Regions from separate parts of the Streptosporangium sp. NPDC002721 genome, predicted to be linked through region 2. Evidence: riboswitches for the same ligand, from Rfam matches in the RefSeq annotation. Region 2 holds a riboswitch; the other holds the start of a gene.
What was found. A riboswitch is a leader RNA that binds a small molecule or an ion and turns the genes downstream of it on or off. The one in region 2 is predicted to bind thiamine pyrophosphate.
Positions count from the first base shown of each region.

Region 1: linked by a shared signal. The riboswitch ahead of ACFYWM_RS05995 (purine-cytosine permease family protein) and the one ahead of ACFYWM_RS17365 (TenA family protein) in region 2 are both predicted to bind thiamine pyrophosphate.

Region 1 covers NZ_JBIAQI010000003.1:391,817-396,165, reverse strand. Annotated here, with positions in the region: gene ACFYWM_RS06005 (PAS domain S-box protein) at 1-44, opposite strand, end outside; gene ACFYWM_RS06000 (methylated-DNA--[protein]-cysteine S-methyltransferase) at 170-754, shown strand; gene ACFYWM_RS05995 (purine-cytosine permease family protein) at 778-2,151, opposite strand; TPP riboswitch at 2,143-2,281, opposite strand; gene ACFYWM_RS05990 (rhodanese-like domain-containing protein) at 2,429-2,752, opposite strand; gene ACFYWM_RS05985 (TenA family protein) at 2,903-3,508, opposite strand; gene ACFYWM_RS05980 (DM13 domain-containing protein) at 3,524-4,120, opposite strand; gene ACFYWM_RS05975 (GPP34 family phosphoprotein) at 4,312-4,349, shown strand, end outside.
Region 2 covers NZ_JBIAQI010000011.1:113,079-117,427, reverse strand. Annotated here, with positions in the region: gene ACFYWM_RS17375 (SDR family oxidoreductase) at 1-64, opposite strand, end outside; gene ACFYWM_RS17370 (TetR/AcrR family transcriptional regulator) at 180-812, shown strand; gene ACFYWM_RS17365 (TenA family protein) at 903-1,586, opposite strand; TPP riboswitch at 1,574-1,672, opposite strand; gene ACFYWM_RS17360 (hypothetical protein) at 1,783-2,277, opposite strand; gene ACFYWM_RS17355 (MazG nucleotide pyrophosphohydrolase domain-containing protein) at 2,605-2,979, opposite strand; tRNA gene ACFYWM_RS17350 (tRNA-Arg) at 3,104-3,177, opposite strand; gene ACFYWM_RS17345 (phosphotransferase enzyme family protein) at 3,585-4,349, shown strand, end outside.

The sequences.
Region 1 (4,349 bases), on a different contig from region 2:
CCGCGGCCGATGCCCCCGTCACTGTCGGCCCTGTAGTCCACCACACACCCATAGTGCCGTCTCGACCGGCCTGATCTTGGCACTTTCGTCCCGCACGTGTTGCCACTGGCCGGGCGATCCGTCCGATACTCTGCGGTCACCACACACCTGGATACGAAAGGGTGGGGCCATGTCATCCGGCGACATCGATGCATTGCTACGGGTGACCTCGCCCGACTACGTCGGCAAGAGCCATCCCGACATCGCGTTCGGCACGCTCGACGGCCCGCTGGGGCGCCTCACCCTCGCCGTGACGGGCAGGGGTGTGGTGGCCTGCAGCTACGAGGACGAGAACGTCGTCTTCGAGCGCGTCAGCAGGGAGGTCGGCACGTTCATCGGCCCCGACGCCCGGCGGCTCGACCCGGTGCGCCGGGAGCTGGACGCCTACTTCTCCGCCCGGCTCCGCGCCTTCACCATCGCCGTCGACCTGCGCCTGGCCACCCAGTTCTCCAGGACCGTGCTGCAGATGATGCTCGCGGTGCCGTACGGGACGGTGACGACCTACCTGGAGATCGCCGAGCGGATCGGCAGGCCGCGCGCGCTGCGCGCCGTCGGCAACGCGCTGGGCAGCAACCCGGTGTGCGTCATCGTGCCGTGCCACCGGGTGGTCGAGAGCGAGGCCGTCCTCGGCGGGTACGCCGGGGGCCCGGCCGCCAAGGAACGCCTGCTGCGCATCGAGTCCGCCGCCCTGCTCCGCGGCCCCGGCGGCGCGTAGGCCTCTTCCGCGCCAGGAAACTGTCAGGAGCGGCGCCGGAGCGCGCCGAGCCCCAAGGTGACGAGACCCGCGACGAGGAACGCGCCGACGGACGCGCTCATCCACGGCTGCGGGACGAAGCCGAGCGCGTCGCGGGCCCCCTGCCAGAACGAGGTCCACCACGCGAGTTGCGAGCCGGCCGGCAGCGCGGCGAGCATCCACCAGGTCACGAAGCCCAGCACCCACGGAAGCACCATGAGCGGGCGCGAGGGTGCGGTCTCCGAGGTGTCCCAGCGCCTGTCGCCGCCGAGCAGGAAGTAGTCCACGGCGAGCACCGCGAACATCGGCACGAAGACCGCCCCGATGAGGCCGAGGAAGCCGGTGTAGGTGTCGGCGCTGACGAAGATCGCGAGCAGGGTGACCAGCGCGCCGATGACCGCGGAGATGACCCGGCGGTCCAGCCTGGGCAGCAGGTTCTGCAGCGACATCGCGGTGGAGTAGACGTTCACGAACGACTGGTCGGTCTCGCGCAGCACCAGGATGCCGAAGAACAGCGGGCCGAGGGCCGCGGCCACGAACGGGTCCCAGACCTGGTTCGGGTCGTTGCCGACCAGCGCGAGCGCCGCGATGCCGAGGGTGAGGCAGGCCACCTGGGCGATCGTGTAGCCGCCGACGACCCCGGTGAAGGCGGCCCGGCCCGAGCGGGAGAAGCGGGCGAAGTCCGCCGCGACCGGCACCCACGAGACCGACAGCGCGATCACGTAGTCGACCGAGGGGGCGAACGCCTCCCAGGACCCGCCGCCGATCGCCGGTCCCCGCTGGAACAGGGCGACCATGAACCAGATCATCGAGATCACCACGCCGGCGGTGACGTACCTGCGGAGCAGGCGGACCGCTCCCAGCGGCCGGATGGTCAGCGCGGTGGTGATCACCCCCGCGACCACCACCCAGACCGCGTAGGGCACCTCGACGCCGAACGACCCGGCGATGGCCTGGGCCCCCTGGGCGATGACCCACAGCTCGAAGGCCCCCCAGCCCAGCATCTGGACGATGTTCAGCACGGTCGGCAGGTAGGAGAGCCTGGCCCCGAACAGCCCGCGCAGCAGGACCATCGCCGGAGCGCCGGTCCGCTGCCCGGGAATCGCGGCCAGGCCGACCATCGCGGTGCCGATGACGCTGCCCACGACGGCGGCCAGGATCGCGGCCACGAAGCTCAGCGGCCGGTCCCCGAGCGGGTTGATCAGCGTGATCGCGCCGGAGAACCCGAGCAGGCTCACCCCCAGGTTGGCCCAGAGCGCGCCCTGGTCGAGCACGCCGAGGGCCTTGGGGGGAGCCTCACCGAGGGTGAGGGGCGCCTCGACCGCCCCGGGGCTCCCGGAGTCGCCGGAACCCTTGGAATCAACGGTGGCAGACGTCATCACGCACACTCCCTACGCCGGCATTACCCGGACAGGTTCATGCGGTCGGCGGTGCGTCCGAGGGTCAAAGACCCTCCGCGTGGTTCCGCCCTCTCAGCCCGGTCACGCCCGAGCTCCCGCGGTAGACATTCGCCCTGATTATGCCATCCATTCCTTTCTTGGCAAGGGCCCTCTCGTCTTGGCGAGGACCTCCTCGCGCGCCGCACGGCCCCCGTCCACGGGCGCCCCGGCCGGCGGTGCCGCCGCCGAGGACGTCCCCTCACGCGGTCCGGACGGCTCAGGCGACGAAGGGGTCCTGGCCGCTCTCGGCGACCATCGGACGCCCCGCGCCGTCCCAGGACTGCATGCCGCCGCCGACGTTGATCGCGTCCCAGCCGACGTGGTTGAGCCAGGCGGCGGCGTTCGCGGAACGGCCGCCGACCCGGCAGATCACGTAGACGGGCGCCCCCTTGGGCACCTCGTCGACCCGGGACTGCAGCTCGCCCAGCGGGATGTGGACGGCACCGGGCGCGTGCCCGGCACGCCACTCGTCGTTCTCTCGTACGTCGAGCAGGAACGCGTCATCCGGCACGGCCTGTGCCTCGACCTCAGGAACACTCATGCGCCCATTGTTTCCAACTCCTCCACCGGATGGAGCGCAAAGCCCCGTGGATGCCCTCATCCGGACCTTCAATTTCCCCTGATAGGGGGCTAATTCGGTACGTCCGCCCCTACCAGATCGCCCGGCTCGGGCGGCCGTACGACGGCGAGGTCAGGGCACGTCCCAGAAGGCGAGTTCGTGGGCCATTCCCTCGGTGAACAGCTTCCCCGCCCTGTCCGGGTCCGGCGCCGCCTCGTCGATCATCACCGCGATGCGCCCGGTCAGCTCGGCGAAGGCCGGGTGGGCGTAGGTGTCGATCCAGGCCCGGTAGCGGGGCTCGTCCGGCGGGTTCTCCGCCAGCGCGCGGCCGAGCGTGGAGTAGCCCCACATGCAGGGGTAGAGCGCGGCCAGGCCGTCGGCGTAGACGGCCGCGGAGTCGAGCAGGAACGAGGTGTACGCCGCGCAGGCCGGGCCCTTCCTCGCCCCGCCGAGGTCGGCGCCGAACTCGGCCGACAGCGACCGGTGCAGGCTCAGCTCCTCGTGGAAGGTGGCGTGCGCCAGGTCCACCAGGTCGCCCAGATGCCCGTCAGGGGCCTGCCAGGCGAGCCGCGAGAAGACGCGGACGTAGTCGAGCAGGAACAGGTAGTCCTGCTCCAGCCACGACCGGAACACCGGCTCGGGCAGGTCCCCCCGCGCGATGCCCGCGACCGTCGGGTGGGCGAGCTGCGCCTCGACGAGCGGGCGGCCGATGGCGTGGAGTTCCTCAGAAACGCTCATGGGTCGGAGATTGTGTCAGGTCAGGGTGGCGGCCCCGAAGGAGACGCCGAAGCGCTTGCACCAGATGGTGACGGACCTCAGGCTGTCGAGGTCGGCCCCGGCGGGGACGGCGTAGTTGGCGTTGCCCCTGTTGCCCTTCAGCTCGCCGAGTTCGAGGTGCTCGCCGTCGTCCAGGTTGAACCATCCGGCCCTGCCCTCCTTGACGGGCTGGTCACTGAGCCAGACCCGCAGGTCCGGGCCGTCGGAGGTGTCCAGGTTCTCGATCCGCAGGACCCGGCTCCCGTCGGGCAGCTCCAGCATCCTCGCCCTGCCCTCGGTCTCGTGCTCGTGGGAGACGAACGTGCCCGTGGCCAGGACCTTCGGCTCCCGGGCGGGCGTGGTCGGCGCGGCGGGGGTGGCGGACGCGGCGGGCTCCGTGGTTCCGGTGGCCTCCGGGCCGGGGGACGCCGGGGACGCCGGGGACGCCGCTACGGCGGGCAGCGCCTCGTTCACCTCGACGGTGGTGAACAGGCGCCACGGCTGGAACAGATACAGCGCGACACCCAGCGCGACGGCGCCGAACGCCAGGACGCCCCAGGTGACGGGATGTCGGAGCAACCTCTTGACTCTCATCGGATACCTCCGGCCTCCGGTGACGGGGGGACGTCGAGATCTCTCTGGTCTCGGTGCCGACGCTACCGGCGACACCGTCCTCGATCGCTTACGGAGTGCTTACGACCGCGAGACGACCTTGAGACGACCTTGAGATGACCGCGAAGCACCGGTGAGGCGACCGTGAAGCGCCCGCGACGTAGTGTCGAACGATGACGACGATCGCTGAGGAAGTGCTCCTGCTCGCGTA
Region 2 (4,349 bases):
TGTACCGGCCGATGCCCCGGCTGGCGCCCGTCACCAGTGCCGTCTTCCCGGTGAGACCGGACATGTTCATCACTCCTCTTCGCTGTCCCTGCGCGTACGACAGCGATCGCTGTCGTACGTCATGACAGTGCCTGCTGTCGTATGCTTTGTCAAGGCGATGCGAACCCGAGGGAGAGAGCATGCGTACCTGGGCCGCGGACGACCCGAAGGCGGGTCTCATGGAGCGCAAACGCGAAGTGATCCTCAAGGCCGCGCTGGAGGCCTTCCTCGAGGACGGCTACGCGGGCAGCTCGGTGAACCGGATCGCCGAGAGCGCCGGAGTGTCCATCAAGACGCTGTACCGGCACTTCGACAACAAGGACGACCTGTTCGTCGCGGTGATCCAGACCGCCTGCGTGGCCAATCCGGGAGCCGAGGAGCCGCCCTGGCTGGACCTGCCTCCCCTGGAGGGCCTCACCCAGGCGGGCGGTCATCACCTGCCGTTCGTCCTCTCCGCGGAGCAGCTCGCGCTCTACCGCGTCGTGACCCGGGAGGCCCCGCGCTTTCCCGAGCTCGGGAAGCGCTACCGGAGCGATGTCATCGGCAACCAGCTCGCCCAGCTCACCCGCTACTTCGACCGCTGGCCGGACAGCCTGCGTACCAAGATCCGGGACCCCCTGCGGGGCGCGCGGACCTTCGCCGCGCTGCTGCAGGCCGACCTCGTCGAGACAGCCCTCCTCGGCGGCCCGACCCCCGGTCCGGACGAGCTGTGGACCCGCGCGCACGACGCGGCGGCCGGCCTGCTGGCCCTGATCGAGGCCGACCTCATCTGAGCCCGGCGGCGGATCTCCTTCCAGTGGCCACGGCCTGTGGCATGGGGCCCGGCTTTCGCGTGACCGGGTCGGCGCCGGGACGCGCCGGTGTCAGCCGGGCAGCCACTGCGCCGTGGGCCACGACTCCCGGCGCCACGCGCTGTCCCAGAACATCCACTCGTACTCCGTGGCCTGGACGAACGCCTCGGCCATGGCCGTGCGGGTCGCGCCGTCCGCCGTGGCCGCCAGCCGGTCGGTGATCTCCCTGGCCTGCTCGACCGACTTGGCGAAGTCCGGATCGGCATAGGTGGAGATCCACGCCCGGTAAGGGTGGTCGGCCATGTCGCGGGTCTGCTTCAGAAGCGCCGCGCCGACGTCCTGGTAGACCCAGAAACACGGCAGGACGGCGGCCACGAGCACCGGGTACGGCGCGGAGAGCGCGGTGGCCTGCAGGAAGGAGGAGTAGCCCAGGCAGGTGGGCGAGGTCCGGATCTCCGAGAGATCGGCGGCGGTCAGACCGTACTCCTCGATGTAGCCCTCGTGCAGGGTCCGCTCCGCGTCCAGCGCGGCGTGCGCGCTGCGCGACCAGAACGCGGCCTCCTGGGAGTCGTCGGCCCGCACCGAGGCGGTGGCGAGCGCCTTGGAGAACGCCCCGAGATACCTGGCGTCCTGCACGATGTAGAAGGCGAACCGCCGCCGGTCGAGGGTGCCCTCGCCGAGCGCGGTGTTGAAGGGGTGCCGATGGATGGCTCGTAGCAGTGCGGCCGAACGTGCCCAGACCTCGTCGCAGAACATGACGTCCCTTCGCTAGTTCGAACTAGATCAGGTTCGACGGGTGTGCTCTCAGCCCCAGATCTTCCGGGGCACCCCGCGTCATGATCGAGAGTAACAGCCCGCTCGCCCGCCTGACAGGCCAGGTGATCTTCATCGGAGGGCCGGTTCGCACCTGGCGCCGTGTTCGTTCGCATCGCCCGAAAGTGAAACGGCCGGGTCAGCGGTGCCCGCCGTACAAAGAGACCCGCTCGTCCTTGTCGTGGTCCACCTTCTCCGCCAGGAAGAGGTCGCGCCGCCATGGCTCGTGAGCGATGTTGACGGTCCATTGCTCGTAGTACCACTGGGTGCTGTATCCGCTGAAGCGGAAGTTGGCCCGGTAACGCGCGCGCTCTCCTGGGTGGAGCAGGAACACCCGGCTGGGATGGCGGTTGGTCGGGTACGCGGCCCATACCGGGGTTCGCTCCACTTCGACCGCCGCTTCGGACAGCCGGAACCGCAGCCCGTCGAGCCGCGCCGGGAATGAATGACCGTTGACCACGCCGGTGGGTGCGTACCTGTTTTGTTCGTCGGCGAGGAGATCATGGACGATCAGCGGCGCGTCGGGCATCGGCGGCAGCTCGAACGCCGATGGGATCTCGCGTCGACGCGTGGCCTCCTCGGCGCCACGCGCCTGCTTGGTCCACCGGATCACGATCCGCTGCACGATCACCACGTCGTCCTCCATCGTGTCTGTCCGGCAAGCATGGATGATCTTTCCTGGCCACCAGCGGCGACACGCGCTTGGCCATTGACACGGAGGTCGACGGTTTTCGGTTGGGTTATGACTGTCGGCTTCACAGCCCAACCTGACATCGTGGGGGACGCAGATGTGTCGTCCGCGTCTGCGAGCAGGTCACGCACGTTCACCGACAGCTCTTCGATACCCACGCTGCCGAGGTAGGACGAGCCCTTGGGCAGGGCGTCCCACTCCTCCGGCAGCCTGCGGGACTGGGCCGGGATCCAGCAAGGGGCACAGCCTCACCGTGGCGACCGGTTCTGTCTACGCGGAGTCCACAGCGTCGTTCGAGCCAGCCTCGGCCGCTCGGCTCCCACCATGTGCGGGGAGCCGGTCAGGGTGCCACGGCATCCACTTCCGCTCAATCTCCGCCTCCAGATCGACCCCGTGATGTCGCGCCATGAGCAGGACCTGGGACAGGACATCCGCGAGCTCAGATCGAAAGTTCGACTCCAGCTCCTCCGGAGAGCAGCCCTTGTCCCTGGCCTGTCCGGAGCGCATGAGGAACGCCTGCGTCAGCTCACCGACTTCTTCCTGAAGCTTCAGCAGGAACCAGGTGTCATCCCGGATGATCCCGTGCTTGAGAGCGTAGGTGCTCGATACGGCTTCGACCTCGTCGGTGAGCTGCCTCAAGTCCATGCCGGGAGTGTAGGAGACGGGTCCGACAACGAGGTCCGGAGCAGATACCTGCAGCCGCATGAGGGGCTCGGGCCCTGGACAAGCGAAAGACCAGGTCAGCGCGTGGATGACCTGGTCTTGATCGCGCACCCTGCAGGATTCGAACCTGCGACCGTCGGATTAGAAGTCCGGTGCTCTGTCCAGCTGAGCTAAGGGTGCTCCCGCTCAATTGTGCATGATCCAGGGAGTGCCCACGTATCGGTTTTGGGTCGGTGTCGTAAGGATCACTCTGTGGATCTCCCGCTTCCCGGGGGGAGCGATCGCTCACCCGCTCCGGCTCGGGTGGGTGAGGGCCGTTCGGAAGAGGGGAACCGGGGCGGAGGGCGAGGTTTCTGGGCCGCTGACCTGGTCGGTCTTCCGTCGGGCGCGGCGGGGGTGGGCGGGGTGTTCGGAAGCGCGGGGGCTGGGAGTCCGGGCGGGGGCGGGCGGGGTGTTAGGAAGCGCGGGGGCCGGAGGTCTGGGAGGGGGAGGGTGGGGGCGGGAGGGTTTTTAGGGGGCCTGTCCGGCGGGGGCGGTGTGCCCGAATCGTTCTCCTGGGGAGGCGGGGCGGTCTAGGCTCGTATGCCATGTTCGTCACCACGATCCAAGAGGAGATTCCCCTTCTGGGCGGTGATGTTACCGACGGGGTGGTGCGGGTCGGGGACACCGTCCGGCGGCCCAGCAGGGCTTCCACGGAGTCGGTGCACGCGCTTCTGCTCCACCTGGAGCGTTCCGGGTTCGAGGGTGCTCCCCGGGCGCTGGGGGTGGACGAGCGGGGCAGGGAGGTCCTGAGCTACGTCGAGGGGGAGTCCGCGGCCAGGCCGCTGCCTCCGTACGCGCTCACCGGGGAGACGCTGGGCGCGCTGGCGCGGCTGTTGCGGGGGTTCCACGACGCGGCGGAGGGGTTCGTCCCGCCTCGGGGGGCCGTCTGGGAGGCCGGGTCCAACGACGACGCGGTCCCCGAGCTGGTCGGGCACTGTGACGTCAACCTCGACAATGTGATCTTCCGCGACGGGCGTCCCGCCGCGCTGATCGACTTCGACATGGCCCGGCCGACGACCCGGCTGTTCGACGTGGTGACCACGCTGCGCCACTGGGCGCCGATCGCCGACCCCATCGATCTGGAACCGCTCCAGCGCCGCCTCGACGTCGGTCCCCGGCTCCGGCTGTTCTGCGACGCGTACGGGCTGGTGCCCCGGGACCGCCGCCGGCTGCTGGATCTCGCCCGGCTCCGCTTCGACCGCTCCTATCACGCGATGCGGGCCAAGGCCGAGGCGCAGGGCAACGGCGGCGGGTGGGCCCGGATGTGGGCCGGTGGGGCGGGGGAGCGCATCCGGCGGGCCCGGGTGTGG